Regions from separate parts of the Acidovorax sp. PRC11 genome, predicted to be linked through region 3. Evidence: riboswitches for the same ligand, from Rfam matches in the RefSeq annotation. Region 3 holds a riboswitch; each other region holds the start of a gene.
What was found. Region 3 has a riboswitch for thiamine pyrophosphate ahead of thiC (phosphomethylpyrimidine synthase ThiC). Riboswitches for the same ligand answer to the same signal wherever they lie in the genome.
Positions count from the first base shown of each region.

Region 1: it holds a riboswitch for thiamine pyrophosphate, as region 3 does, so the genes downstream of both, Q9R47_RS20750 (long-chain fatty acid--CoA ligase) here and thiC (phosphomethylpyrimidine synthase ThiC) in region 3, are expected to answer to the same signal.
Region 2: it holds a riboswitch for thiamine pyrophosphate, as region 3 does, so the genes downstream of both, Q9R47_RS12055 (FAD-dependent oxidoreductase) here and thiC (phosphomethylpyrimidine synthase ThiC) in region 3, are expected to answer to the same signal.

Region 1 covers NZ_JAUZUQ010000024.1:19,138-29,140, reverse strand. The annotation lists gene mutS (DNA mismatch repair protein MutS) at 1-2,146, shown strand, start outside; TPP riboswitch at 2,248-2,339, shown strand; gene Q9R47_RS20750 (long-chain fatty acid--CoA ligase) at 2,411-3,493, shown strand; gene Q9R47_RS20745 (acyl-CoA reductase) at 3,490-4,980, shown strand; gene Q9R47_RS20740 (ATP-binding cassette domain-containing protein) at 5,006-5,812, shown strand; gene Q9R47_RS20735 (ABC transporter permease) at 5,809-6,597, shown strand; gene Q9R47_RS20730 (ABC transporter substrate-binding protein) at 6,629-7,648, shown strand; gene Q9R47_RS20725 (SDR family oxidoreductase) at 7,689-8,456, shown strand; gene Q9R47_RS20720 (DUF2254 domain-containing protein) at 8,631-9,971, shown strand.
Region 2 covers NZ_JAUZUQ010000009.1:621-10,623, reverse strand. The annotation lists gene Q9R47_RS12070 (BMA_0021/BMA_0022 family TOMM bacteriocin) at 1-490, opposite strand, end outside; gene Q9R47_RS12065 (TOMM system kinase/cyclase fusion protein) at 516-4,460, opposite strand; gene thiD (bifunctional hydroxymethylpyrimidine kinase/phosphomethylpyrimidine kinase) at 4,457-5,341, opposite strand; TPP riboswitch at 5,409-5,507, shown strand; gene Q9R47_RS12055 (FAD-dependent oxidoreductase) at 5,588-6,730, shown strand; gene thiS (sulfur carrier protein ThiS) at 6,727-6,924, shown strand; gene Q9R47_RS12045 (thiazole synthase) at 7,005-7,814, shown strand; gene Q9R47_RS12040 (thiamine phosphate synthase) at 7,807-8,775, shown strand; partial or broken gene Q9R47_RS12035 (hypothetical protein) at 8,810-10,003, opposite strand, start outside.
Region 3 covers NZ_JAUZUQ010000005.1:39,284-49,286, forward strand. The annotation lists gene murC (UDP-N-acetylmuramate--L-alanine ligase) at 1-100, shown strand, start outside; gene Q9R47_RS07190 (D-alanine--D-alanine ligase) at 100-1,104, shown strand; gene Q9R47_RS07195 (cell division protein FtsQ/DivIB) at 1,101-1,973, shown strand; gene ftsA (cell division protein FtsA) at 1,996-3,225, shown strand; gene ftsZ (cell division protein FtsZ) at 3,411-4,646, shown strand; gene lpxC (UDP-3-O-acyl-N-acetylglucosamine deacetylase) at 4,803-5,726, shown strand; gene Q9R47_RS07215 (hypothetical protein) at 5,737-5,913, shown strand; TPP riboswitch at 5,975-6,083, shown strand; gene thiC (phosphomethylpyrimidine synthase ThiC) at 6,255-8,096, shown strand; gene Q9R47_RS07225 (methyl-accepting chemotaxis protein) at 8,314-9,945, shown strand.

The DNA.
Region 1 (10,003 bases), on a different contig from region 3:
CGAGGTCGGAACCTGGATCGCGCGCATCGGCCCGAGCGAGGTGCTCTACAGCGCCGGCGTGACCGAGCGTTTCGAGCAGCAATTGCAGGCGCTGCGCCAGGGCGGCGTGCTCTCCTGCCCCCTGAGCCTGCGGCCGGACTGGCAGTTCGACGGCGCCCTGGGCGCGCGCAAGCTGCTGGAGCATCTCGGCGCGGCCAGCCTCAACGCCTGGGACGCGCAGGACCTCGCCCACGCGCACGCCGCCGGCGCCGCCCTGCTCTCGTATGCCGAACACACGCAGGGCCGCGCGCTCACGCACATCCACGCGGTGCGCGTGCAGAAGAACGACGCGCTGATCGCCCTGCCCCCCGCCACGCGCCGCAACCTGGAACTCACGCGCACGCTGCGCGGCGAGGATGCGCCCACCCTCTTCTCGCTGCTGGACACCTGCATGACCGGCATGGGCAGCCGCCTGCTCAGGACCTGGCTGCTGGAGCCGCGCCGCGACCGCGCCGAAGCCCGCGCGCGGCTGGCGGCCACCGCGGAACTGCGTGGGGACGGCGGCGATGGCGGGCACGGCGGCACCGGCAGCTGGCAGGCCCTGCGCGGCGCGCTGCGCGGCGTGAGCGACGTGGAGCGCATCACCGCGCGCATCGCACTGCGGCAGGTGCGCCCGCGCGAACTGGTGGCCCTCTGCAAGACGCTCCACAAGGCCGAACAGATCGCCGCGGAGCACCGCTGGCACGATCCGCTGCTGGCCGGCATCGCCGGCGACCTGCATGCGCCGCCGGCCTGCGGTGCGCTGCTGGCCGGCGCGATCCTGGAGGAGCCTTCGGCCCTGGTGCGCGACGGCGGCGTGATCGCCGACGGCTTCGACGCCGAGCTCGACGAACTGCGCGGCATCCAGAACCACTGCGACGATTTCCTGCTGGCGCTGGAGACGCGCGAGAAGGCCCGCACGCTGATCCCCAACCTGCGCGTGCAGTTCAACAAGGTGCACGGCTTCTACATCGAGGTAACGAGCAGCTACCTCGACCGCATTCCCGACGACTACCGCCGCCGCCAGACGCTGAAGAACGCCGAGCGCTTCATCACGCCCGAACTGAAAGCCTTCGAGGACAAGGCCCTGTCGGCGCAGGAGCGCGCGCTGGCGCGCGAGAAGTGGCTGTACGAACAGGTGCTCGACCAGTTGCAGCCGCACGTGCCGGCGCTCATCCGCGCCGCGCAGGCCATCGCCACGCTCGATGCGCTCTGCGCGCTCGCCGAGCGCTCGCTCACGCTGGACTGGTGCGCGCCGCAGTTCGCGGCCGAGCCCTGCATCGAGATCGAGGGCGGCCGCCACCCGGTGGTGGAAGCGCGCCTGGCGGAAACCTCGGCCGGCGCCTTCATCCCCAACCACACGCGCCTGAACGCCAACACGCGCATGCAGATCATCACCGGCCCGAACATGGGCGGCAAATCCACCTACATGCGGCAGGTGGCGCTGATCGTGCTGCTGGCGAGCATGGGCAGCCACGTGCCCGCCGCGCGCTGCCGGCTGGGCCCGATCGATGCGATCCACACCCGCATCGGCGCGGCGGACGACCTCGCCAACGCCCAGTCCACCTTCATGATGGAGATGACCGAGGCCGCGCAGATCCTGCATGCCGCCACGCCGCATTCGCTGGTGCTGATGGACGAGATCGGCCGCGGCACCAGCACCTTCGACGGCCTGGCGCTGGCGAGCGGCATCGCCACGCACCTGCACGACCGCACGCGCGCCTTCACGCTGTTCGCCACGCACTATTTCGAGCTGACGGAACTGGCCGCGCGCCATGCGCACGCCGTGAACGTGCACGTGGGCGCCACCGAATCCGGTTCGGACATCGTGTTCCTGCACGAGATCCAGCCCGGCCCGGCCAGCCGCAGCTACGGCATCCACGTCGCGCGGCTCGCGGGCGTGCCCGCGCCGGTGCTGAACCACGCGCGGCATGCGCTCTCGGCGCTGGAGGAGCGGGCCAACGAAGGCGAGACGCAGGTGGACCTGTTCGCCCCGCCGCCGGAATCCGAGGCGCCGGGCACGAGCCCGGTGGAGGCCGCCCTGCAGGACATCCACCCCGACGCCCTGAGCCCGCGCGAGGCGCTGGACGCGCTCTACCAGCTCAAGCGGCTGGCGCAGCCGGGCTGAGCGTCGCCGCGGCGGTCCCGCGGTCCGTCCGCCACCGGCGTGCGGCCTGGCGGGCATCGCGCCCCGCCCCCTGCGGGGAAATCTCCCCCGGGTTAAGATCCGCCCGCGCTCCGGGGTGCACACCTGTGCTGAGATCCACACCCGCGAACTTGAACCGGGTCATTCCGGCGGAAGAAGAGCCACCGTCCCGATGCGGCCGCCAGCGGCCCGGCGCGGGCGCGGGACACCTTCGGAGCCCCCTGCCACAGGTCCTGAAGGAATCCCATGCCATCGTTCGCTCCGCTGGACGCGGAAGTGCTCTCATTCATCGCGCAGGACGGCTGCACCGATGCCCGGTTCGACGAACTCGCGCTGCGGCTGTTCGCCCACCAGTACGCCGCCAACGCCCCCTACCGCGCCTTCTGCCAGGGCCGGGGCGCCACGCCGCGCAGCGTGAAGGCCTGGAGCGACATCCCGGCCGTGCCCATCGACGCCTTCAAGGCCCAGGCACTGCGCTGCGAACCCGCCGCGACCGGCGAGCGCGTCTTCATGACCAGCGGCACCACGCGCGGCGACACGCGCGGCCGGCATTTCCACCCGCGGCTCGCGGTGTACGACCGGTCGATGGAGCGGAATTTCGCAGAACGCTTCATGCGCGGGCAGCAGCGCATGCCGATGGGCATCCTGTTCCCGGACGAGGACGCGATGCCGAATTCGTCGCTCGCCCACTACCTGGCCCTCGCGAAATCCACCTTCGGTGCGCCCGGCAGCCGGCATTTCGTGGGCCCGCAGGGCACCGACTGGAGCGGGCTGTGGCAGGTGCTGGAGGCCGCCGAGCGCACCGGCACGCCGTATGCGCTGCTGGGCGCGAGCTACAGCTTCGTGCACCTGATGGATGCGCTGCGCCCGCAGGGCCGCGCCTTCCGCCTGCCGCCGGGCAGCCGCCTGCTCGATACCGGCGGCTACAAGGGCCAATCGCGCGAACTGCCGCTGGAGGCGTTCTACGCCGAGCTGTCGCAGGCCCTGGGCGTGCCGCGCGAGCACTGCGTCAACATGTACGGCATGACCGAACTCAGCACGCAGTTCTACGACGACGGCAATGCCTCGGTGCCCTCGGTCAAATCGGGGCCGCACTGGATCCGCTCGCGGCTGGTGGACCCGGTCACGGGCCGCGACGTGCCGGCCGGCGAGCGCGGCATCCTCGTGCACTGCGATCTCGCCAACGTCAACTCCGTGACCACGATCCTCACGGAAGACGTGGGGCTGTGGGCCGACGGCGGCTTCCTGCTGCTCGGCCGCGCCGAGGGCGCGCAGGCCAAGGGCTGCTCGCTGGCGGTGGATGAATTCATGCGGGCCACCGCGGCATGACGGTTCCGCGGCCGCCAGGGCTTCCGCCGATCCGGGCCGGCTACCTGCCGGGCATCGGCCCGGACGAGGTCGCCTGGGAGGTGCTGCCGTTCGTGCAGGGCGGCGCCCGCGTGGAGGTGGCCGTGCCGGTGCTTACCGCGGCGCAGATGGAAGCGCTGGCCGACCGCGTGCAGCGGGCGGCCGCCCGGCACCTGAAGACGATGACCGTGGCGCAGATCATCGAAGTGATCGACCGCGCCATCGCCCGCCTGCTCGACCGCTCCGATCCGTTCCGCCGGCAGGCCGAGGCGCTCCTGCCCGTGGTGAGCGGCTACGACGCCGAGATGGTGCGCCTGGGGCTGACGGGCTTCTTCAAGACTTTCCGCGCGCCGCAGCTGCGGCGCTTCGTGGCGGAGGATTTCGCGAACCCGCTGGTGCTCGACGGCTTCCAGCCCGCCCCGAAGGGCGGCGCGGTGCGGGCCCTCGGGCCCGGCCTGCTGGTGCACAGCTGGGCCGGCAACGTGCCGGCGCTGCCGCTCTGGAGCCTGGTGTGCGGCCTGCTGGTCAAGGCCGGCAACATCGGCAAGGTGCCGAGCGCCGAGCCACTGTTCGCGGGCTGGTTCGCGCAGTTGCTCGCCGAAGTGCATCCGCCGCTCGCCGACTGCCTGGCCGTGGTGTGGTGGCGCGGCGCGGGCGCGGAAGACGCATCCGCCCTCTATGCCCGGGCCGACACGGTGCTCGCCTACGGCGGCAACGAATCCCTGGATGCGATCCGGCGGCGCCTGCCCGTGACCACTCGCTTCCTGCCGCACGGGCACAAACTGGGTTTCGGCCTGGTGGCCGCCGCGGCGCTCGATGCGCTCGAAGGCCCCGCGCTCGCGCGCCGGGCTGCCTGGGACGTGATGCGCTATGACCAGCAGGGCTGCTATTCGCCACATGTGTTCTACGTGCAGCGCGGCGGTGCCGTCGCGCCGCGCGACTTCGCCGGACGGCTGGCGGGCGAGCTCGCCCAGCTGCAGCGGCGCTTCCCGCGCCGGGCACTCGTGGTGGAGGACGCCGCCGCCCTCGCCCACTGGCGCCAGGGCGTGGAATGGCGCTCGCTCCCCGGCGCTTCCGGCGAGGCCGCCGAACAGCTCATCGGTACGCCGGACGATGCCTGGAGCGTGGCCTTCGCCGACGGGCCGCGGGCCCTCGCGCCCACGGCGCTGCAGCGCACGGTGCAGGTGGTGGCCGTCGATGCGCTGGAGGACGCGGTCGCCGCCGTCGCCGCGCAGAAGGATTACCTGCAGACCGCCGGTGTGGCCGCCCCGCCCGAAGCGCTCTACCGCCTGGCTGCGCTGTTGGGCGACGCGGGCGTGAGCCGCGTCTGCGCCATCGGCGCGATGAGCACGCCCGAGGCCGGCTGGCACCACGACGGGCGCTTCAACCTGCTCGACCTCGTGCGCATGGTGGAGATCGAACCCTCCGCCGAAGCCGCCGCAGAGCCCTTCGCACCCTATGCCGACTGAACCGCAGGCGCAGATGCAGGTGCCGATGCACTCGCCGGTGCACGCACGGGCGGATGCCGCGCCCTCCTCCCTCCCCTTCCTGGAGATCGAGGCGGCCTCGTTCGCCTACCCGGGCCGTCCGCCGGCCGTGGACGGCGTGCGCTGGCGCGTGGGCGCGGGGGAATTGCACTGCCTCGTCGGCCGCAGCGGCTGCGGCAAGACCACGCTGCTGCAGCTCGCCGCCGGGCTGCTGCGGCCGCAGTCGGGCGCGGTGCGCCTGCAGGGCGGGCCGGTCCCGGCACCGGGGCCGTGGCTCGGCTACATGTTCCAGGCGCCCACGCTGCTCGACTGGCGCAGCGTGATCGACAACGTGCTGCTGCCGGTGTCGCTGCAGCGCAGTCCGCAGCCGCGCGACGTGGAACGCGCGGGCGCCCTGCTGGAGCAACTGGGGCTGGCCGGGCACGCGCAGCGCCATCCGCGCCAGCTCTCGGGCGGGCAGCAGAGCCGGGTCGCGCTGGCGCGCGCGCTGGTGCTGGAGCCCGCACTGCTGCTGCTCGACGAACCCTTCGCCGCGCTGGACGCGATCACCCGCGCGGACCTGCAGGACGACCTGCTGCGCACCTGCCGCCGGCACGGCACCACCGTGCTCTTCGTCACGCACGACATCACCGAGGCCGTTTACCTGGGCGACCGCATCGCCGTGCTGCACGCCGGGCGCGTGGTGGCCGACATCGGGGTCGATCTGCCCGCGCCGCGCACCCAGGCGATGCGCCACGAGGCGCCGTTCAACCACCTGTGCGCACGCGTGCGGGCCGCCATGGACGGCGTGGACGGCACGGGAGCCGCCGCATGAAGGCCGCCTCCTCCCCTACGGCCGCCGCCCCCTGGCGGCACCGCGCCCTGGGCGCCGCACTTCTGCTGGCGCTGCTGGCCGCCTGGGAATGGACGGCGCGGCACGCGGGCCTCTCCGCCCTGGTGCTGCCCGCGCCCTCGGCCGTGGCGGCAGCGCTGTGGACGGGGCTGCGCTCCGGCTACTTCCTGCCCCACCTGGGCGCCACCCTGCAGGCGCTCGGCCTGGGCCTGGCCGGCGGCGGCGCGGCGGGCCTGCTGACTGGCGCCGCGCTGGCCGAATCGCCGCTGCTGGAGCGCGTGCTGCGGCCCTACGTGGTGGTAAGCCAGGTGGTGCCCAAGCTGGCGCTCGCGCCGCTCTTCGTGCTGTGGTTCGGCTTCGGCATCGCCTCCACGGCGCTCATCACCGGGCTGATCTGCTTCTTCCCACTGATGGAGAACACGCTCACCGGGCTGCGGCAGGCCGATCCGCAGCGGCTGCAGCTCTTCCGGATGCTGGGCGCCACGCGCTGGCAGACCCTGCTGCGGCTGAAGCTGCCGATCGCGCTGCCGGCCATCCTCGCGGGGCTGCGCATGGCCGTGGTGCTGGCGCTGGTCGGCGCCGTGGTGGGCGAGTTCATCGGCGCGAGCCGCGGCCTGGGCGCGGTGATCATCGCCTCGCAGGGAATGATGGACACCACCCTGATGTTCGCCGCGCTGGCGCTCATCGCCGCGATCGGGCTGCTGCTCTACCAGGCCACTTTGCTGTTCGAGCGGTGGCTGCTGCGCGCCCATGCGGGCACCGACTGACCTTCCTTCTCCGACCCCAGGAACAACGCACATGTCCACCTCCCGCCACCTCTCCCGCCGCGCCCTGCTCGCCGCTTCCGCCGGCCTCGCCGCCGCGCCGTGGGCCGGCATGGCGCTGGCCCAGCCCTCCACGCAGCCGCCGGTGCGCGGCAAGGTCACCGTGGCCGGCTGGAGCAAGCCGATCAGCGAGATCACCAACCTGCTGGCCGAGCCCGACAAGGGCTTCTTCCGCGCCCAGGGGCTGGAGCTCGCCTACCTGCCCGGTGCCGGCGGCGGCGACGCGCTGCGCAACACGCTCAGCGGCCAGGCCGACGTGGCCTTCACCGATCCGGGCTCATTCTTCATGGCGCTGGACAAGGGCGAGCGCCTCACCGCCATCTACGACATCTACCCGCAGAACGTGTTCAACGTGGTGTCGCTGCAGTCCTCCGGCATCCGCACGCCGGCCGACCTGAAGGGCAAGCGCATCGGCGTCTACAGCCTCTCCAGCGGCACGCGGCAGAACCTGCTGGTGCTGCTGCACCAGGCCGGGCTGAAGGAATCGGACGTGACCATCGTGGTCACCGGCCTGCTCAATTTCGCGCCGCTGCTGCAGGGGCAGGTGGATGCCACGGCCGCCACCGACACGGGTCTCGCCGTCGGCCGGCGCCGCGGCATCGGTGCGGTGAACGTCATGCAGGTGCGCGATTACCTCAACGTCTCCAGCGACCTGTACGTGGTCCGCCAGGAGGTGCTGCCGCAGAAGAAGGCGCTGCTGCAGGCCTTCCTGAAAGCCTACCGCGACAGCGCGGCCTGGATGATCGCCCAACCCGACGAGGCCGCGGCCCTCGCCGTAAAGCACGCGATCGACGGCACGCAGCCGGACGTGAACCTGGAGGTGATCCGCCTGCGCAACGCCGCCGCGCAGCCCTCGCTGCCGGGCCAGCCGCTGGGCGCGTTCAACCTCGAATCGCTGCAGCAGGCCGCCGATGCCTACCGCGCACTCGGCCTGGTGCAGCGCCCCATCCGCGTGGCCGACGTGGTCGACACCCGCCTGCTGCCGTCCGCCTGAGCGGAACGGCACGCAACGAAGCGAAGAACGAAGGATGACCATGCAGTTCAAGGGCCAGGTCGTGCTGGTGACGGGCGCGGGCCGGGGCATCGGCGCCGCGATCGCGCGGGCGTTCGCGCAGCAGGGCGCCACCGTGGCCGTCAACCACCTGTCGAACGACGCGGCGGCGGCCGAGACGGTCGCGGCCTGCCGGGCCGCGGGCGGCGACGCCTGGGCCGCGCGCGCCGACGTGGGCGATGCCGCGGCCGCGCAGGCGATGGTGGATGGCGTGCTGCGCGAGGCCGGCCGCATCGACGTGGTCGTGAACAACGCCTTTCGCCCCTACGCGTTCGACCCGCGCCGCCGCGCGCTGTTCGACCACCTGCAGTGGAGCGACTACCAGGCGCAGTTCGACGGCGCGGCCGGCAGCGCTTTCCACGTCTGCCGCGCGGTGCTGCCGCACCTGCGCCAGCGCGCGCGCGGCAGCATCGTGAACATCGCCACCAATCTGGTGGAGCACCCCGTCGTGCCCTACCACGACTACACCACCGCCAAGGCGGCGCTCATCGCCTTCAGCCGCAACCTCGCGGCCGAAGTCGGGCCGCAGGGCATCCGCGTGAACTGCGTGGCGCCCGGGCTCGTCTACCCCACGCAGGCCAGCCAGGCCACCCCCGAGGCGCTGCGCGAATCGATCACCGCCGCCACGCCGCTGCGGCGCATCGCCCGGCCCGAGGACGTGGCCGGCCCGGTGCTGTTCCTCGCCTCGGAATGGAGCGGCTTCATGACCGGGCAGGTGCTGTACGTGGACGGCGGGCTGGTGATGCGCTGAGCGCAGGGCGACGGGCCGGAGCGTGGGCAGGCGGCCCACCCGCTCCCGCGCGGGGACCAGGGCGCGGGCCGGGGCCGGTTATGGATGGTCCGGAAGACACTTGAAGGCGCCCGCCTACAGCGGAACGCGACCATGGGCAGCGCGCGCCGGCCAGCGCGTGGCGATAGTGGCCCCATGTCGGAAAAGCTGGTTTTCTTCCTGCAGCGGCTGGTGCGCAAGACCTGGCTGCGCTGCGCCCTCTTCGCCCTGCTGGCCTGCGCGGCCGTCATGCTCGCCACCTGGGCAGGCCCCTATATCCCGGACGGCACCGCGATCAACCTCGGCTCCGAAGCGCTGGACAGCCTGCTCAACATCCTGGCCTCCAGCATGCTCACGGTGTCGATCTTCTCGGCCAGCACCATGGTGTCCGCGTTCTCGGCCGTGGCCAACAGCGCCACGCCGCGCGCCTCGCAATTGCTCATCGAAGACTCCACCGTGCAGAACACGCTCGCGGTCTTCATCGGCGCCTTCATCTACGGCGTGATCTCCCTGGTCGGCCTGCATGCCCACGTGTACGGCGACGGCGGCCGGCTGGTGCTCTTCGGCTTCACGCTGCTCATCCTGCTCGGCGTGGTCGTGGTGCTGCTGCGCTGGATCGACTACCTCTCGGTGCTGGGCCGGCTCGGCGAGACCATCCGCCGGCTGGAGGAGGCCACCTGCAAGGCCATCGACCAGCGCATCGACAAACCCTACCTGGGCGGACGCCGCCAGCAATCCGGCGAACGCGGAAGCCATGAGGTGCGCAGCGACGCCACCGGCTTCGTACAGCACGTCGCCATGGACCAATTGCAGGCCCGTGCCCAGGCACTGGACGGCCAGATCCACCTGCACGTGCTGCCCGGCGCCTTCGTCGCCCCCGGCGCGGTGCTGGCCAGCAGCGACCGCCCCCTGGACGACGCGGCCCGCGACGCCATCCGCCAGGCCGTGCTCATCGGCAACGGCCGCACCTTCGACCACGACCCGCGCTACGGCTTCGTCGTCATGGGAGAAATCGCCGCGCGCGCCATGTCGGCGTCCATCAACGACCCGGGCACCGCGCTGGAGGTGATCGGCGCGGGCGTGCGCACGCTGGCGCACTGGGCGGCACGGCAGCAGGAGGCGGCCTCACCGTCCGCGTCCGCCTCCGCCTCCGCAGCTTCCGCCCCCTCGTCCCCGCCGCCGCCCTGCGACCGGGTGACGGCTCCAGCCCTGCGGGAGGCCGGCATGGTGGAAGACGTGTTCGAGCCCCTGGCCCGCTATGCGGCCGGTGCCGTAGAAGTCGGCATCGCGCTGCAGCGCGCACTGCGGTCGGTGGGCACGCTGCACCCTGCGCTGCGCGAGCCGAGCGAGAGGCTGTCTGCATATGCGCTGGAGCGGGCGGAAAAGGCGGACCTGTGCGGGACGGATGTGGAGGCGCTGCGCGGGGCGGCACGCGAGGCAACCGGCGGCACGCGGTTTTCAGCCAGCCCTGGCATGTCCGACACCTCCGCTCTCTGACGTCGCCGGCCCTCCGCATCCGGCGCCGGGTT
Region 2 (10,003 bases), on a different contig from region 3:
CGATGGCGCGCAGCACCACGCCGCCGAAGGCCAGCAGGGAGCCCGGGTCACCGCCGGGAATGCCCAGGCCCGTGGGCAGCGCGCCGCCCACCATGTGCGGCTGCGGTGCGTCCTCGGCGGGCACGTCGGCGGTCGCACCCATCAGCGTGGGGAACAGCTGGTAGTAGCTGGCCAGCGCTTCGGCCGCGTGGTCGGCGGGGGCCTGGGGGAAGACGATCTCGAAGCCGTCGTCGAGGCCGATCCAGCCGGCGGTCAGCTCGGGCTTCCACAGCGTGAGGTCTTTCGGGTCGTCGCTGCGCTCCAGTGCCACGTCCAGCCAGGGCCAGATGGTCTGCAGGCCGAAATCCTTGGCGAGCAGCGGCTGGATGTCCTTCTGCGCGAGCAGGTGGTCGCGGTACTCCGGCTCGTACCAGGACTTGGCGATGGCGCGCAGGTAGGCCAGGCGGAATCCCAGCAGCGGGTCGCAAGGTTGTTGGTGAGTGGAACTCATCGGATGTCCTCCCTCTTTCAATCGGTCAACACACAAATGCCCCGAGTTCGGGGCGCATACCCAGCAGGGCCTGCAGCCGCGACGCGTCGCCTACGGTGCAGGATGCAGGATCCACATGGCGCAGGCGTGACAGTGCCTGCGCTTCCACACGGTGCTTGCCGCCCGCGCGCGCGACTTCCGCGGCCTGGCGGAAACAGGCCGGGGCGTCATGGGCGGTGCGCGCGTCGTGCAGCAGGTACTCGGCCTTCTGCAACCACAGCTCGGCAGTGTATATGCCCTCCGAGAGCTCGTGTGTGAGTTCCAGGCAGTGCGACACGCGGTCGACGGCGTCGGACCAGCGGCCCTGGCGTGCCAGGATCTCGGCGCAGAAGGCGCGGTAGTAGGTCTGGCAGTACTTGCAGCCGATGCTCCAGAGCGCCTCGATGGTGGCGTCGGCGCTGGCCAGCTCCCCCGCCACCCAGCCGCGGATCACTTCCGCGTAGCCGCGGAACGCCGGCAGGCCGTAGCGTCCGGACAGCTCGATCAGCTCTTCGACGACCTGGCCGGCGCGGGGGGCGTCCTGCCGCCCCAGGTAGCCCAGCGCCTGGTAGAGCAGCGTGATGCCGATCGAGGGAATGTGCGCCAATGCGCGGGCGCGCTCCACCGCGCGTTCGGCATCCTCGCGCGCCAACGCATCGTGGCCGGCGCCCCAGCGCACCAGGGCCCGCGCCGCCAGCGCCCAGGCGACGGTGTCGAACCCGAACTGCGCCGGGTGGTGCCTGGAGAAGTCGCCATGCCGCTCGTCGACGGCCTCCGACAGGTACTGCTCCGCCGCATCGAAGCGGCCTTCGGAATAATGGGCCAGCCCGATCCAGGTGCAGGCGGCCACCAGGATGCCGGCATCGCCCCGCTGGCGCGCGAGTTCTTCCAGCTGCAGTGCCAGCCGCATCACTTCCGCGCGGTGGCTGGCCACGTGGTGGTAGGTGAGCACGAGCCAGAGGTGCTGCACGCGCAGCTCCACGGAGATGTCGCGCTCCACCAGGCCCTGCGAGAGCTCGATGCGCTGCTCCACCTGCGGATGCGCCCAGCCGTGCTTGTTCATCAGCGCCTGCATGACGTAGCCGTTGAGCGCCAGCCGGGGCTCCCAGCGGGCGGGCTCGTCCAGCCGGTCGATCCAGTCCTCGACCGTGCGGGCATAGGTGATGGTCTCGTCGTTCAGCGAGCGGTGCTGCGTCATGCGCAGCTGGGCCAGGCCGGCGGGCACCGCGTTCGCGTAATCGCGGGCCAGCGCATAGTGGTGCGCGAGCAGGCCGGGCTCCTCGTCGCGCACCCGGGCACGGCGGCGCAGGATGACTTCCGCGGCCACGCCGTGCATCAGCGCGCGCTGGGTCGCCAGCATGCTGTCGTAGGCGGCGTCGCGGATCAGCGCATGGCGGAACAGGTAATGGCCCGCGGCATCCGCCGGCATGAGCAGCCCGACGTCCACCAGCGACCGCAGTCCGGCAGGCACGTCCTGCAGGCCGCAGTCGGGCAGCCAGTCGCCGTCGAAGCGCCGGCCCCAGATGGACGCCCAGCGCAGCACCTCGCGCGCCGGGCCGAGCTGCATGAAGCGGCTCTCCAGCGAATCGCGCAGCGTGATCGGAATGCCCTTCAGGTCGGCGTCCTCCTGGAAGTCCCACTGGCCGTCGCGCTCTTCCAGGCAGGTCTCCAGCAGGGTGCGGGTCAGCTCCTGGATGAACAGGGCGACGCCGTCCGTGCGCGCGACGACGTGGTCCACGACGGCCTGCGACACCTGCCGCGGCGCCAGCACCTGCCGCACCATGGCGGCTGCCTGGCGCGCGCCGAGCCGGCCGAGTTCCAGCGACACGAGCGTGCCCTGCATGCGCAGCGGCGGCTCCCATTCGGGGCGGGCGGTGAGCAGCAGCATGCAGCGCTCGCCGGCGAGTGCCGCCGCCAGTTCGGCGAGCCATTCCAGCGTGGCCGAATCGGCCCAGTGCAGGTCTTCGACGAACAGCAGCACGGGAGCCTCGCGGGACTGGTGGCGCAGCCAGCCGAGCGAGGCCTCCATCAGCAGTGCCTTCTGCAGCGCGGGCGCGATGTCCACCACCTGGTGCATGCCCACCTGCAGCGACAGCCAGACGCAGAAGATCGGCAGCACGCGGTCCACGTCGCAGCCGGCGTCGCCGAGCATGCGCGCAAGGCGCTCCACGACCACGGCATCCGCCTCGTCCGGGCCGCCGCACTGGGCGCGGATGAGCGCCAGCATGGGCGCCAGGGCGCTGTTCTCCTGCTCGGGCCAGCAGGCGGCGCGCAGCACCCGCCCGCCGCGGCCCTGCACGTGCGCCAGGAAGGTTTCGCTCAGGCACGACTTGCCGACCCCGGCCTCGCCGCGCACCAGCACCGCGCCGCCCTCGCCGAGCAACGCCGCGCGCCAGCGGCGGCGCAGAAGCAGCAGCTCGCGCCACCGGCCCACCGCTTCGCGGGGCAGCGCCGGCACCGCGCTGGCGCCGTCCTGCGCCATGGCGAAGCACGGCAGCTCGGCCGGGGCGCCGGGCAGGCGCACGCCACCCTGCGGGATGAACTGGGCATGGTGCCGCAGCCGCTGGCGCGCGGCCTCGCTGACCACCACCTGCCCGTCGGCCGCAGCCTCTTCCATCGCCATCGCGATGCTGAGCGCGCGGCAGGGAACCACGGCACCGCTTTCGATCAGCACCGAGCCCGTGTGCAGGCCGATGCGCACCTCCCAGCGCACGTCGCCGACCGGCTGCGCGGCGGATCGCACCAGTTCCTGCGCGATCTGCACGGCGAGGCGCGCATCGGCCTCGGCGTGGGCGGAATAGCCCAGCGTCACCAGGAAGTGCGTGCCCAGAGTGCCGCCGAGCGTCCCGCCGCGCTGCACGGCCACGTCGATGAGGCGGCGCAGCACGTTGCGTTGCGCCATCTCCTGCTGCTCGGCCGCCTCTTCGTCGCCGCCGTCCGGCGGGGGCGCGAAGACCACGCCGCAGTAGAGGAGCGTGAGCTGCCGCTTTTCCTCATGGGGCGTGCCGAACGCCGCCACCGTGGGAGCGATGCCGCCGGCGCCGGCACCGGGCCGGGTGCGCAGCACGCCGACCAGATCGTCCAGGCGCACGGCCGAGGACCGCTCCCAAAGCTGCCGCGCGGAGGTGGCCCGGTCCTCGCGCCGCTTGCGCAGGGCGCTGCGCAGCACCTCGGCCAGGGGGTGGCCCTGGATCGCGTGCGGCAGGCTGAACTCCTGCGGCGACAGCTGGCGCTGGTAGATCTCGGCCGTGGACTCGCCCGTCACCACCCGCCCGGTGAGGCATTCCAGGAAGATGAGCCCCCAGGCGTACAGATCGGCCTGCGGCGTGGCGACCTCGCCGCGCAGCTGCTCGGGCGCGCTGTAGGCCGGGGTGCCGACGTATTCACCTTCGCGCGTGAGCTGCGTCGCGTGCGCGTCGCCGAAGCCCGGCAGCAGCGTGCTGATGCCGAAATCGAGCACCTTGGCGTGCGACGTCAGGCCCGAGGCGCTGATCATGATGTTCTCGGGCTTCAGGTCGCGGTGCGCGACGCCCGCGTCGTGCGCGCAGGCGACCGCGTCCAGCACCTGCAGCATCAGGCGGCCGGCCTCGCCCGCGGACAGCGCCCCCTGCTGCTGCAGCAACTGCCGCAGGGTCATGCCCGGCACGAACTCGAAGACCGCGAAGACGAACGGGCCGCAGACGCCTTCGTCGAGCAGTTGCACGACGTGCGGATGGTGCAGCCGCGCGCAGGCCCCGATCTCGCGGCGGAAGCGCTTGAACAGCCGCTCGTCCTCGTCGATGCGGACGAATTTCAGCACCACCTTCTGGCCGGTGGGCTGTTGCAGCGCGGAGAAGACGATGCCGTAGGAGCCGGTGCCGATCACCTCCTGCAGCGCATAGCGCTGCACGAGCGCGGCGTCGGCGGTGAACGCCTGCTGGATCTGGCCGGGATCGGGAGGTCGGAAGCTCATGCCCATGCGTGCTCCGCAATGCGCTGCACCACGGGTGCGTGGCCATGGTCCAGCGGACCGGAGCCGCGGCCGGTGCGCACGCCGGCGCCGGCCTGGATCGCGGCCTGCACGTAGGCGTGCGCGGCCGAGACGGCCTCCGGCAATGCCAGCCCGATCGCCAGGTGGGCCGCGATCGCGGACGACAGGGTGCAGCCCGTGCCGTGGCCGTTGCGGGTGTCCACGCGCGCGGCGCGCAGGCGCAGCGGCGGCTCGCCGCCCTGCCGCGCGAGCAAATCCACCAGCGCGTCGCCGGGCAGGTGGCCGCCCTTGATCAGCACCGCGTTCGCGCCCAGGCCAAGCAGGTCCTGCGCAGCGGCCTCCATGGCGGCCTCGTCGGCGATGCCGCGGCCCAGCAGCATGCCGGCCTCGTCGAGGTTGGGCGTCACCACGGCCGCCAGGGGGAAGAGCTCCTCCACCAGCACGGCCACGGTGTCCGGCGCGATGAGGCGGTCGCCGCTGGTGGCCACCATGACGGGGTCGAGCACGACGTGCGGCAGCGCGTGGCGGCGGATCGCGTCGGCGACCACTTCGGCGATATCGGGCGCATGGAGCATGCCGATCTTGACGGCGTCCACGCCGATGTCCTCGACCACCGCGTCGATCTGGTCGCGCAGCATGGCGGGGGGGATGCCGTGGATGGAGCGCACGCCCTGGGTGTTCTGGGCGGTGATGGCGGTGATGGCGGTCATGCCGAAGCAGCCGAGCGCCGCGAAGGTCTTCAGGTCGGCCTGGATGCCGGCTCCCCCGCCGCTGTCGGACCCTGCAATCGATAGCACACGCACGTAGCGGGGGCCGTCCGCGGGGCCCGCCGGCGCCCGAGGATCAAGAGGCTTGGAATTCATGGCAAAAATTATGGCGCATGCGCGGCATCAAAAACCTCGCTATCAACCCTGTGCTGTAATCCCGTCACGGACGAAACAGGGGTGCCGCGCCGTCCGGCGTGGCTGAGAAAAACCCTCGGCACCCGATCCAGGTCATGCTGGCGTGGGGAGTTTCGACGGTGGACCGCCGCCTGTTCTCCTCCGCTGCCGATCCGCCGCGCCCCTCCCGGGCCGGCGCCTCCGATGAGAACGCACGCCACCTGCCCCATGTCCGCTCTGCTCTCCCCCCATTCCTCGATCACTGTCCTCGGCGCCGGCCTCGTGGGCCGGCTGCTGGCTGCCGAGCTGGCACGCCAGGGCCACGCGGTGGAGGTGCACGAGGCCCAGGGGCCCGACGCCCAGGGCGCCGCGGCGCGCATCGCCGCCGCCATGCTCGCGCCCCTGGCGGAATCGGCCATCACCGAGCCCGGCGTGGTACGCATGGGCCACCATGCGCTCACGCGCTGGCCGCAATTGCTGGCCGGGCTCGACTGGCCCGTCTTCTTCCAGCAGGAAGGCACCCTCATCCTCTGGCACCGGCAGGACGCCGCCGAGGCCGTCCGGCTGCGTGGCGTGCTCGAGCGCACGGCCCGCACGGTCCCGGAACTGCCGGCCCTGCAGGCGCTCGACGCGCAAGGGGTCGGTGAGGCGGAGCCGGCGGTGGGCGGGCGCTTCCACCAGGGGCTCTACCTGCCGGGCGAAGGCCAGCTCGACAACCGCCAGCTGCTGGCCGCCCTGGAGCAGGCGATGCGGGCGCGCGGCGTGCGCGTGCACTGGAACAGCCCGCGCGCTCCGGAAGACTTCACGCCCGGCGCGCCGGGCCAGCCCGACTGGGTGCTGGACTGCCGCGGCCTGGGCGCGCGCGCGCAGTGGCAGCAGTTGCGCGGCGTGCGCGGCGAAGTCGTGCGGCTGCACGCGCCCGGCGTCACCCTGCGCCGGCCCACGCGGCTGGTGCACCCGCGCTACCCGATCTACATCGCGCCCAAGCAGGACCACGTGTTCGTGATCGGGGCGACCGAGATCGAATCCGACGACCTCTCGCCCGCCAGCGTGCGCTCCACCCTGGAGCTGCTGAGCGCCGCCTACGCCGTGCATCCGGGCTTCGCGGAGGCGCGCATCCTGGAGATCGCCACGCAGTGCCGACCCACCCTGCCCGACAACCTGCCCGCCGTCCGGCAGCTGGCGCCGCGCGTGCTGCAGGTCAACGGCCTGTACCGCCACGGCTTCATGATCTCGCCGGCCATCCTCGACGTGGTGATGGAATTGCTGAACGAGGGACAATCGCGCCTCGCCCCCCGCTTCGACCTGGCGCTGGAGCTGGGCGCAATGCCTTCCCGGCCCGAGACCGAACCCGCCGCCATCCATCCATGAACGTCGTCATCAACCAGAACGCCACCGAACTGCCGGAGGGCGCCACCGTGGCCCACGCCGTCGCGGCCATCGCGGCGCGCCCTCCCTTCGCCGTCGCCGTGAACACCGTGTTCGTGCCCCAGGCCCGCCATGCGCAGCATGCGCTGCAGCCCGGCGACCGCGTCGAGATCATCGCGCCCGTGACGGGCGGCTGAACGCACCCGCGCCGCTCCCGCAACCACCGTCCCTCACCGTGCCGCCGGCTCCGTCCGGCCCCCTGCCCTTTTTGCCTGCCATGTCCACCTCCGCATCCGATGACGCCCTGGTCCTCTACGGCCAGCGCTTCGAGAGCCGGCTCCTGCTCGGAACCGCGCGCTACCCCTCGCCCGCCATCCTGGAGGCCGCCGTGCGGCGCGCACGCCCCGCAATGGTGACCGCCTCGCTGCGCCGCCAGGGCAGCGACCCCGCGGAGTCCGGCAGCGGCTTCTGGGAACTGCTGCGCCGGCTCGGCGTGCCGGTGCTGCCCAACACGGCCGGCTGCCACAGCATCCTGGAAGCGGTGACCACCGCCCAGATGGCGCGCGAGGTGTTCGGCACGCCGTGGATCAAGCTGGAACTGATCGGCGACGACTACACGCTGCAGCCCGACACCCTCAACCTCGTGGAGGCTGCCTCGCAGCTGGTGCGCGACGGCTTCCACGTCCTGCCGTACTGCACGGAAGACCTGGTGCTGTGCCAGCGCCTGGTGGACATCGGCTGCCAGGCCGTCATGCCCTGGGCCGCGCCCATCGGCACCGGCCGCGGCCCCGTGAACCCGTATGCGCTGCGCACGCTGCGCGAACGGCTGGACGTGCCGCTGCTGGTGGACGCCGGCCTGGGCCTGCCCTCGCATGCCTGCCAGGTGATGGAATGGGGTTACGACGGCGTGCTGCTGAACACGGCCGTGGCGCTCGCCCAGGACCCGGTGGCCATGGCCGGCGCGTTCGCCGACGCGGTGCAGGCCGGCCGCGCGGCACGCCATGCCGGCGCCATGTCCGCGCAGGACGCGGCCCAGCCGAGCACGCCGGTGCTCGGCACCCCTTTCTGGCACCACGACCATGGCTGAAGCACCGATCCAGGCGATGGCCGATGCCATCACGCAGGCGCATGCCGCCGCGTTCGCCGACTTCCCGCCGCAACCCGCACCGGCGCCCGCGCAGGGCGGCAGCGTGTACCGCGCGGCGCTGCAGGCCTGCAGCGCGCTGGGTTTCATCGCCGTGGACGCGGACTGCCTCGCGCGCGCCTGGCAGGGCCGCACGGACCGCACCGGCGCGTTCGACCCCGTGCAGTGGCCGGACGCCCCGGAGGATTTCGGCCTGCAGGCGCGGTCCCACGCGCAGCCCTTCCCGCCCTGCCCCACGGATCTGGGCCTCTATGCGGTGCTGCCGGACGCGGACTGGGTCGGGCGCATGGCCCGCGCCGGCGTGCCGACGGTGCAATTGCGCTTCAAGTCGGGCGACGCGGCGGCCATTCGGCGCGAAGTGGCGGCGGCGGCCCGCGCCGTGCGCGGCACCGGCGCGCTGCTGTTCATCAACGACCACTGGCAGGAGGCGCTCGATGCGGGCGCCTACGGCGTCCACCTGGGTCAGGAAGACCTCGACGCGCTGGCGCCCGGCGCGCTGCAGGCGCTGCGCGGCGCGGGCGTGCGCCTGGGCGTGAGCACGCACGGCTACGCCGAGATGGTGCGCGCCGACGCGGCCTCGCCCAGCTATGTGGCGATGGGCGCGGTCTTTCCCACGACGCTGAAGAAAATGGCCACCGTGCCGCAGGGACTGGCCCGGCTGACCGGCTACGCGCGCCTGATGCGCGGCTATCCGCAGGTCGCCATCGGCGGGATCGGCGCGGAGCAGTTCAGCGCGGTGCTGGCGACCGGCGTCGGCTCGATCGCGGTGGTGCGCGCGCTGGTGAACGCCCCCGATCCGGAGGCGGCTGCGCGCGACCTGATGCAGCGCATGGCCCTGCGGCCGGCGCAGCCCGGTGCGCCCATGGCCGCTGCGGCCACCGCGGGCGGCAGCGCCGGCCGCTGACCCGGCGAACCGCCCGTCGCCCCGCGCCGGAGCCTCACTGGGGATCGATCGGGCGCTTGCGCTGCAGTTGGTCGAGTTCCAGCCGCAGCTCCATCCGGTCGTTGTCCATCCCGAAACCCACGGGCTGCCCGGGCGCAGGCGGCTCCGTGACCGGCAGGGGCGGCAGGTCGCTGAGCGTCAGGTGGGGCGGGTCCGACAGGTCGAGATCGAGCATCGCATCCGGGTCGGAGTGCAGATCCAGGTGCAGCGGCACGGTGGACATCGAAGCGGTGGCGGGCCGGGATGCCTCGGGCGCGGCCGGGGGCGAAGGCGGCAGCGGCGCCGGCAGCGATTCCCAGGTCAGGCCCCCGGACAGCGTGTCGAACGAGCGCAGCTCCTCTTCCAGCGAGGGTTCGTGGCTCGGCGCGGGCGCGGGGTACTGGGCGGCCAGCACTTCGTCGTCCGGCGGTTCGGCCGGCGTGGTGCGGGGGCGTGGCGGGGCCGCGCCCCGCGCGCTGGCCGGCGTCGTCTGGGCGATGGCCAGGAGCAGCAGCAGATCGTCGAAGGCAGCCAGATCGAACTGGGTGGCCAGGAGCGCATCGGACTGGCGGAACAGCAGGCTCTCGATGGTGCCGACCACGGCCGGCGAGGACCATTCGGCCTCGATGGCGGCCAGGGCATCGGGGAAGCCCTGCAGGCTGCGTCCGGCGCGGTGGAAGGCGCCGAACTCGGGCACGAACACGTTGAACTGCGTGCGGAACTGCTCCCGCAGCTGCTGGAAGCGCTCCACGCGGCCGAGCGTGTGGTAGAGCCGCAGCAGCTCCAGGTAGGCGAAGGCCGAGGTGTCGCCGTGCGCGGCGATATGCTGCTGGAGCACGTCGATGGCCTGGTCGTGCTCGCCCACCGAGACAAAGAATTCCGCCTGCTGCTGGATGTCGAACAGGTCCTCGGGAAGCGGGCCCGCGGCACGGGCCGGCGCGGCGGACGCCAGAGACGCGGCGCCCGACGGCGCGAAGGCCGGCGGCGCTGCCGGGACCGGCGGCGGAGCCGGCGGCTGGGCCGCGGCATCCGTCGGCTGCAGCGGAGCGTTGCGCGTGAAGGCAGGGCCTTCGACCAGCACGGCGCTCGAGAGCGAATCCGCGAAGGCCGGAAGGTGGAGGCCGTCGTCCCGCCGCAGCGCCGGGCCGGCCGGTGCCGGAACGGGCGCCGGGGCCACCGCGGGCGCTGCGGGCGGCGTCTTGGCCTTGCC
Region 3 (10,003 bases):
CGTGGTGCTGTGCATGGGAGCCGGCTCGATCGGCGCCGTGCCCGCGAAGGTGGTGGACATGCTGCGCACGGACGTGCCGGCGATGCAGGAGGGTCGGTGATGGCCGCGGGCTTACCTGAAACCGAAATCGACGTGCGCGCGCTGGGCAAGGTGGCCGTGCTGATGGGCGGCGACTCCGCCGAGCGCGAAGTCTCGCTCATGTCCGGCGGCGGCGTGCTGCAGGCGCTGCGCGCGCGCGGCGTGGACGCGCATGCGTTCGACCCCTCGCAGTCCGACCTCTCGGAACTCAAGAGCCACGGCTACACGCGCTGCTTCATCGCGCTGCACGGCCGCCACGGCGAGGACGGCACGGTGCAGGGCGCGCTGGAGCTGCTGCGCATTCCGTACACCGGCCCGGGCGTGATGGCGTCGTCCATCGCCATGGACAAGATCATGACCAAGCGCATCTGGCGCTTCGAGGGCCTCTCGACTCCCGACTGGCGCCTGGTGTCGAGCGCCTCGGAAACCGCGCAGGCGTTCAAGGAACTGGGCTCGCCGATGATCGTCAAGCCCTCGCGCGAGGGCTCCACCATGGGGCTCACCAAGGTCACCTCCCCGGGGCAGTGCGAGCAGGCCTACCTGCTGGCCTCGCGCTACGACCCCGAGGTGCTGTGCGAGGAATTCATCGAGGGCGAGGAAACCACCTGCCCCGTCCTCGGCCAGGGCGCGCAGGCGCGCGCGCTGCCGGTGATCCGCATCGTGGCGCCCGAGGGCAACTACGACTACCAGAACAAGTACTTCACCGACGTCACGCAGTACCACTGCCCGAGCGGACTGCCCGAGGACGAGGAGCGCGAGATCCAGCGCATGGTGCTGCAGGCCTTCCGCACGCTGCAGTGCCGCGGCTGGGCACGCGCCGACATCATGATCCGCGCGCGCGACCGCAAGCCCTTCCTGCTGGAGATCAACACCTCGCCCGGCATGACCGGCCACTCGCTGGTGCCGATGTCGGCGCGCGCCACGGGCATGAGCTACGAGGAGCTGTGCGTGCGCATCCTCGCGAGCGCGTCGCTCGATGCCGAGCAGGGCCGCCAGCCCGCGGCGGGACGGACGGGAACGCCATGACCACGACGACCTCGCTGCCCGCACCGCTGGACGTGAAGCTCATGAACTGGACCGCCGCGGTCCTGTTCGTGGGCTGCGCCGCGGCCGTGCTGGTGGCGGCGGGGTCCTGGGCGCGGCACCATCCGATGTTCGCGATCGGGCGCATCGTGGTGCAGGGCGAGCTGGTGCACAACAACGCGGTCACGCTGCGCGCCAACGTCGGGCCGCACCTCGTGGGCAATTTCTTCACCATGGACCTGGCCGCGGTGCGCGAAGCCTTCGAGCAGGTGCCGTGGGTGCGGCGCGCCATGGTACGCCGCGAGTTCCCCAACAGCCTGCGGGTCGAGCTGCAGGAGCACGACGCCTTCGCCTACTGGGGACCCGAGGAGGGATCGACGCTGCTGAGCACCCGGGGCGAGGTGTTCGAGGCCAGCCCGGACGACGTGGACGAGGACGAACTGCCGCGGCTGCAGGGCCCCCAGGGCCAGTCGGCGGCGGTGATGCAGATGTACCAGCGGCTCGCGCCGATCGTCGAGCCGCTGGGTGCGCGCCTCGCGACGCTGGAGCTCTCCCCGCGCGGCAGCTGGCGCGGCTCGCTCACCAGCGGCGCGTCGCTCGAACTGGGCGGCGGCTCGCCGGACGACGTCGAGATGCGGACCCGGCGCTTCGTGCGCACGCTGGCGCGCGTGACGGCCCAGTACGGCCGCCGGGCCGACGCGCTGGAATCCGCGGACCTGCGTCATCCGGACGGCTACGCCATGCGTTTGCGCGGCGTGACCACCGTCGAGGGCGACGTGCCGCGGGCGGCGCCGCGCGCAGCCGCGCGGCGTCCGGCGGGCGGGAGCAGCAGCAACAACGGCGCGCGGCGCGAGCCTCCGAGGAATCGCTGACACAAGTCAGGACACACAAGATATGGCACGAGAATACAAAGACGTGGTGGTGGGGCTGGACATCGGGACGGCCAAGGTGATGGCCGTGGTGGCCGAGGTGCTCCCGGGCGGAGACCTGAAGCTGGCCGGCCTGGGCGTGGCGCCGAGCAACGGCCTCAAGCGCGGCGTGGTGGTCAACATCGACGCCACGGTGCAGAGCATCCAGCAGGCGCTGAAGGAGGCCGAGCTGATGGCCGACTGCAAGATCCAGCGCGTCTACACCGGCATCACGGGCAGCCACATCCGCGGCCTCAATTCGAGCGGCATGGTGGCCGTCAAGGACAAGGAGGTCACCCCCGCCGACGTGGCGCGCGTGGTCGAGACGGCCAAGGCCATCAACATCTCGTCCGACCAGCGGCTGCTGCTGGTGGAGCCGCAGGAATTCGTGATCGACGGGCAGGACGTGCGCGAGCCCATCGGCATGAGCGGCATCCGCCTGGAGGCCAAGATCCACATCGTGACCGGCGCGCAGAGCGCGGCCGAGAACATCATCAAGTGCGTGCGCCGCTGCGGCCTGGAGGTCGAGCAGCTCATGCTGAACCCGCTCGCCTCCAGCCAGGCGGTGCTGACCGACGACGAGCGCGAACTCGGCGTGGCCGTGGTGGACGTGGGCGCCGGCACGACCGACGTGGCGATCTTCACGGGCGGCGCCATCCGGCACACCGCCGTGATCCCGATCGCGGGCGACCTGATCACCAGCGACATCGCCATGGCGCTGCGCACGCCCACCAAGGACGCCGAGGACATCAAGGTCGAGAGCGGCTACGCCAAGCAGCTGCTGGCCGACCCGGAAGCGCAGGTGGAAGTGCCGGGCCTGGGCGACCGCAGCCCCCGCATGTTGTCCAAGCAGGCGCTGGCCGGCGTGATCGAGCCGCGCGTGGAGGAGATCTTCTCGCTCGTGCAGCAGGTGATCCGCGAATCGGGCTACGAGGAAGTGCTGTCGTCGGGCATCGTGCTCACGGGCGGCAGCGCGATCATGCCGGGCATGGTGGAGCTGGGCGAGGACATCTTCCTCAAGCCCGTGCGCCGCGGCATTCCGAAGTATTCCAGCGCGTTGTCCGACATGGTGGCCCAGCCGCGTGCTGCTACCGTCATGGGTTTGCTCGAGGAGGCGCGGCAGGCACGCCTGCGCGGCTTCAAAGTGGCGCAGAAGAGCGGCTCGGTGAAAACGGCCTTCGGTCGGTTCAAGGACTTCATCGTCGGGAACTTCTGACATGTACGTCCCTCTGCACCGGCTCGCCCGTGGAAGTCCTTCCGGCCGCTACCGCCACCGATGGCCCAGTACCGGTCCCCCGGGCGCGTGTTTCTGCAGCGCCCCACCGTTTTTTTTGACAACCTCATCGGCCACAGCGGCCGACCGTACATCGCACGTAAAGACCAGGATCTAGGAGCACCAGCATGACCATCGAAATGATCGAAGCCGAAGAGTTCAACCAGGGCACGCAGATCAAGGTGATCGGCGTCGGCGGCGGCGGCGGCAATGCCGTCGAGCACATGATCGCGCGCCAGGTGCAGGGCGTGGAGTTCGTCTGCGCCAACACCGACGCGCAGGCGCTCACCCGCAGCAGCGCGCACCGCGTGATCCAGCTGGGCCACAGCGGCCTGGGCGCCGGCAGCAAGCCCGAGAAGGCGCGCGAGGCCGCCGAGGCCGCGCAGGAGGACATCCGCCAGGCCATCCAGGGCGCGCACATGCTCTTCATCACCGCCGGCATGGGCGGCGGCACCGGCACCGGCGCCGCACCCGTGATCGCGCGCGTGGCCAAGGAGATGGGCATCCTGACCGTGGGCGTGGTCACCAAGCCCTTCGAGTGGGAAGGCGGCCGCCGCATGCAGAACGCCGACAATGGCCTCTCCGAACTGGAAGCCAACGTCGACTCCCTGATCGTGGTGCTCAACGAGAAGCTGCTGGAAGTGCTGGGCGACGACATCACCCAGGACGAGGCCTTCGCGCACGCCAACGACGTGCTGAAGAACGCCGTGGGCGGCATCGCCGAGATCATCAACGAGTACGGCCACGTGAACGTCGACTTCGAAGACGTGCGCACCGTGATGGGCGAGCCCGGCAAGGCCATGATGGGCACCGCCGTCGCGAGCGGCCCCGACCGTGCCCGCATCGCCGCCGAGCAGGCCGTGGCCTGCCCGCTGCTGGAAGGCATCGACCTGTCGGGCGCCAAGGGCGTGCTGGTGCTGGTCACGGCCGCCAAGGGCAGCCTCAAGCTGTCCGAATCGCGCCTGGCGATGAGCACCATCAACGCCTACGCGTCGCCCGATGCGCACGTCATCTACGGCGCGGCCTACGACGACAGCCTGGGCGACGACATCCGCGTGACCGTGGTGGCCACCGGCCTGTCGCGCGCCAACGCGCGTCGCCAGCCGATCTCGGTGGTGCAGGGCGGCCTGCGCACCGGCACCGACAACCTCGCCTACCAGGTGCCGATCTCGGGCGCGACCGTGGGCGTGGCCAGCGGCCTCGTGGGCGGCGGCGCGGCTTCGCAGACCGACTACGGCAACATGGCGGTGCCCAGCGTCTGGCGCACCAACCGCACGCAGGCCGCGGCCCGCGTGGACGCGCTGTCCTCGGGCGGCATGGACGATCTCGAAATCCCCGCGTTCCTCCGCAAGCAGGCCGACTGATCGGCCCCCCTGGGGCTTGTCCTCGGGTCGCCGCTGGCCGCTCCGCTCCTTTCCGGGAGCCGGGCGGCCTTTTTGTTTCCGTTGGTGACCTCTGCGCTATGGAAGCCATAGCCATGGATGCGCACAGGGATGGGAGCCGCCACCTAAAATCGGCGGATGCTCCAGCAACGCACGATCAAGACCCTCACCCGCGCCGTGGGCGTGGGCCTGCACAGTGGACAGCGGGTCGAGCTCACGTTGCGTCCGGCCGCGCCGGACACGGGCATCGTGTTCCGCCGCATCGATCTGCCCGAGCCCGTGGACATTCCGATCCGCGCCGAGTCCGTGGTGGATACGCGCATGGCCTCCACGATCGGCGTGGGCGGTGCCAAGGTGCACACCGTCGAGCACCTCATGTCTGCATGCGCAGGCCTGGGGCTCGACAATCTGTACATCGACATCACGGCCGAGGAAGTGCCGATCCTCGACGGCTCCTCCGCGTCGTTCGTGTTCCTGCTGCAGAGCGCCGGCGTGGTGCTGCAGAACGCGCCCAAGAAATTCATCCGCGTCACGCGCCCCGTCGAGGTGCGCGAGGGCCAGGGGCAGCAGCTCAAGTGGGCGCGCCTCGAGCCCTACCACGGCTACAAGCTGCGGTTCGAGATCGACTTCGCGCACCCGGCGGTGGATTCCACCGGCCAGAGCGTGGAGTTCGACCTGGGCGCGGGCAACTACACGCGCGACATCGCCCGTGCCCGCACCTTCGGTTTCACGAAGGATGTGGAAATGATGCGCGCGAGCGGGCTGGCGCTGGGCGGCGGGCTCGACAACGCGATCGTCATGGACGACTACAAGGTGCTGAACGCCGACGGCCTGCGCTACGACGACGAGTTCGTGAAGCACAAGATCCTCGACGCCATCGGCGATCTCTACATCGTCGGCCGGCCGCTGCTCGCGGCCTACAGCGCCTTCCGGTCGGGCCATGCGATGAACAACCTGCTGCTGCGCGAACTGCTGGCCCATGAAGACGCATGGGAGATCGCGACCTTCGAGAGCGAGCGGCAGGCGCCCAAGGGCTTCGCCATGCCCGTCCAGGCCTGGTGAGGCGGCGGCGATGCTGCTGTTCCGCGGGCTGTTCTTCTTCCTGCTGCTCCTGGCGGTGGTGTGCTTCGTGTTCTACATGGGCACCGGGCAGCCGCGCTACAAGCGCTACGGCATCGTGATCGTGAAGTGGACCGTGCTCTCGGCCTTCGCCTTCTTCGCGGTGCTGGCGCTCGAGCGCTTCCTCTGACGTTCCTTGCCCGGTGCCGCTGCGGCGCGGCGTGACACGGCCGGGCATCGCTCCTATACTCGCGCCTGCTCCGGGGTGCACGTATGGCGTGCTGAGATGGCGGACCTGACCGCCGGAACCGCGAACTTGATCTGGTTAGTACCAGCGTAAGAAGAGCTGCAGCCGGGATTCCCGCGCCTGCAGGCGAAGGCCCCAGCCGGCGTTCGCCTGGCCGCCACGCGCCATCGCCCCGTCCCCGGGGCCGAGGGCCGCGCAGCGGGCGCCTCCGCAAGGGGGCCGGGGGCGGCCACACCTGGTCTCATGCGGAGCACATTTCCATCCAACCGAGGAGATTGCCCGCCATGAATGCCCCCGACAAGTTCGCCCAGCTGCTCTCGCTGACCCGCGAACCCTTTCCCGCCTCCACCAAGAACTACATCACGGGCAGCCGCCCGGACCTGCGCGTGCCGGTGCGAGACATCGCGCTCACCAACGGCGAGCAGGTCAGCGTGTATGACACCTCCGGCCCCTACACCGACCCGGCCGCGGTGATCGACGTGCGCCGGGGCCTCGCCAGCGTGCGCGGCGGCTGGATCGAGGGCCGCGGCGATACCGAGCGCTACCAGGGGCGCCCGCAGCAGGCGCTGGACGACGGCAGCAAGTCCGAAGACGCCGCCCGCCTTGCCGTGCTGCGCGCCGAGGCCGCCGCCCTGCAGCGCGCGCCCCTGCGCGCCAGGAGCGGCGCCAATGTGACGCAAATGCACTACGCCAGGAAGGGCATCGTCACGCCCGAGATGGAGTACGTGGCCCTGCGCGAGAACGGCCGCCGCGAATGGATGGCGCAGTACCAGCAGGACGCGGCACGCGAGCAGCGCCTGGCGGGCAACCCGCTGGGCGCCAGCATCCCGAAGATCATCACGCCCGAGTTCGTGCGGGACGAAGTGGCGCGCGGCCGCGCCATCATCCCGGCCAACATCAACCACCCCGAGGTCGAGCCGATGGCCATCGGGCGCAACTTCAAGGTCAAGATCAACGCCAACATCGGCAACTCGGCCGTCACCTCCAGCATCGAGGAAGAGGTCGAGAAGCTGGTCTGGGCGATCCGCTGGGGCGCGGACAACGTGATGGACCTCTCCACGGGCAAGAACATCCACACCACGCGCGACTGGATCGTGCGCAACAGCCCCGTGCCCATCGGCACCGTGCCGATCTACCAGGCGCTGGAGAAGGTGGGCGGCATCGCCGAGGACCTGACCTGGGCGATCTTCCGCGACACGCTGATCGAGCAGGCCGAGCAGGGCGTGGACTACTTCACCATCCATGCCGGCGTGCGCCTGGCCTTCATCCACCTGACGGCCGGGCGGCGCACGGGCATCGTCTCGCGCGGCGGCTCCATCATGGCCAAGTGGTGCATGGCGCACCACAAGGAGAGCTTCCTCCACGAGCATTTCGAGGACATCTGCGACATCATGAAGGCGTACGACGTGTCCTTCAGCCTGGGCGACGGCTTGCGGCCCGGCTGCGCGAGCGACGCCAACGACGAGGCCCAGTTCGCCGAGCTGCGCACGCTGGGCGAGCTCACGCAGGTCGCCTGGAAGCACGACGTGCAGACCATGATCGAAGGCCCCGGCCACGTGCCCCTGCACATGATCCAGGCCAACATGACCGAGCAGCTCAGGACCTGCCACGAGGCGCCGTTCTACACCCTGGGGCCGCTGACCATCGACATCGCCCCGGGCTACGACCACATCGCGTCGGCCATCGGCGCGGCCATGATCGGCTGGATGGGCACGGCCATGCTCTGCTACGTGACGCCCAAGGAGCACCTGGGCCTGCCCGACCGCGACGACGTGAAGCAGGGGATCATCGCGTACAAGATCGCCGCGCATGCGGCCGACGTGGCCAAGGGCCATCCGGGCGCCCGCGCCCGCGACGACGCGCTCAGCCAGGCGCGCTTCGACTTCCGCTGGCAGGACCAGTTCAACCTGGGGCTCGACCCGGAAACGGCGCAGGAATACCACGACGAGACGCTGCCCAAGGACTCGGCGAAGGTGGCGCACTTCTGCTCCATGTGCGGGCCGAAATTCTGCTCGATGAAGATCACGCAGGAAGTGCGCGACTTCGCCGCCCGGGGCCTGCAGGAGAAATCCGAGGAATTCCGCAGCGGCGGCGGGGAACTCTACGTGCCGATCCAGCCCGCCTGACGGCAGCGGGCCTGCGGCGTGGGCCGTGCTCCACCAACGCGACAGTGGTTACGCCCGTGTTGCGCGATGATCAACCCGGCAGGAAAAGCCACCCCGTGGTTTCCCTGCCGGCTGCCTGGGTGCGCCGCCCTATAGTGGCGCCCCGGCGGCCCACGAGGCTGCTTCGGGATGGGCGCAGTTATTGCATGTGCCCGTGTAACTGTTTGTAGAGGACACCATGAATACCCTGGGACGCCTGTCGATACGCGCGCGCCTGTATTTCGGCACGATCTTTTCCCTGGTACTGCTCGTCATCATCGGGGGCCTGGGGTATCTGGCCCTCGACCGCACGCGCGACACGCTGCAGGAACTTTTCTCGCAGCGCGTGCAGACGCTCACGGACATGGCCGACCTGCGCACGACGCTCGGCACGCTGCGCCGCACCGAGAAGGACATCATCCTCAACTTCAACAACTCGGTGGAGGTCTCGGCCCAGCGCGAGGCGTGGACGAAAACGCTCGCCGCGCTGCGCAAGAGTCTGGCCGACGTGCGGCAGGTGCAGGCGGGCGATGCGGATTTCGTGGCCGCCATCGACAAGGCCCTCGGCGAGATCCAGCAGTATGAAGCCGGCATTTCTCCGATCTTCGAGCAGATCGAGCGGGCGCAGCTCGACGGTGCCGGCGGCGCGGCCTATGCCGAGCGGCTCAAGGGCCACATGGAGACGACCGACCAGCTGCTCGCGAGCCTCGCCAAGAGCGCGCGCGAGAAGATGGACGAGGCCCGCGGAGGCATGGATGCGCGCACGGCCACCATGTCCGCGGTGATCGGCCTGGGGCTGGTGCTGGCCCTGGCGGTGCTGATCCCGCTCACGTTCTTCAGCGTGCGCTCCATCACGCGGTCGCTGGCCCAGGCCCGCGCGCTCGCCGAACGCATCGCCGGCGGCGACCTCTCGCACGAGGTGCGCCCCGCTCAGATGGACGAGGTCGGCCAGCTCGTCGTGGCCATGGGCCGCATGCAGGACGCGCTGCGCGGCCTGGTGCGGCAGGTGCAGGAGGCGTCCGGCAACATCTCGACGGCGAGCACCGAGATCGCCACCGGCAACCACGACCTGAGCCAGCGCACCGAGCAGACCGCCGCCAACCTGGAGGAGACCGCGTCCTCGATGGAGATGCTCACCGGCACCGTGCAGCAGAGCACCCAGTCGGCGCAGCAGGCGAGCGATTTCGCCTCCACCGCGGCCGAGGTGGCCGCGCGGGGCGGCAGCGTGGTTTCGCAGGTCGTGGCCACGATGGGCCAGATCACCGAAAGCTCGCGCCGCATCGCCGACATCACGGGCGTGATCGATTCCATCGCCTTCCAGACCAACATCCTGGCGCTGAACGCGGCCGTGGAAGCCGCCCGCGCGGGCGAGCAGGGACGGGGCTTCGCGGTGGTGGCGGCCGAGGTGCGCACGCTGGCCCAGCGCTCGGCGGCGGCGGCCAAGGAAATCAAGGAGCTGATCGGCTCGTCGGTGGAGCGCGTGGAGAGCGGCTCGCGCCTCGTGGGCCAGGCCGGCGCGACGATGACCGAGATCGTGGACAGCGTGCGCCGCGTCTCGGAGATGATCTCGGAGATCACCGCCTCGTCGGCCGAGCAGAGCGACAACATCGGCCAGATCAGCCAGTCCGTGAGCCAGCTCGACCAGATGACGCAGCAGAACGCTGCGCTGGTGGAGCAGTCCACCGCGGCGTCGGAGTCGCTGCGCGAGCAGGCCGTCCAGCTGCTCGGCGCCGTGCGCCGTTTCCAGCTCGACGAGGGCGGCAGGGCCGTCTCCGGCGCCGTGGACATGCTGCCCGCCTCCCGGAACGCGGCGGCGCTGCTGCCGCGGTAGGCATGGCCCCCAGGGCGGCCCGCGGCGGCCGCCCACGCGTTGTTACGACCGCACGGCC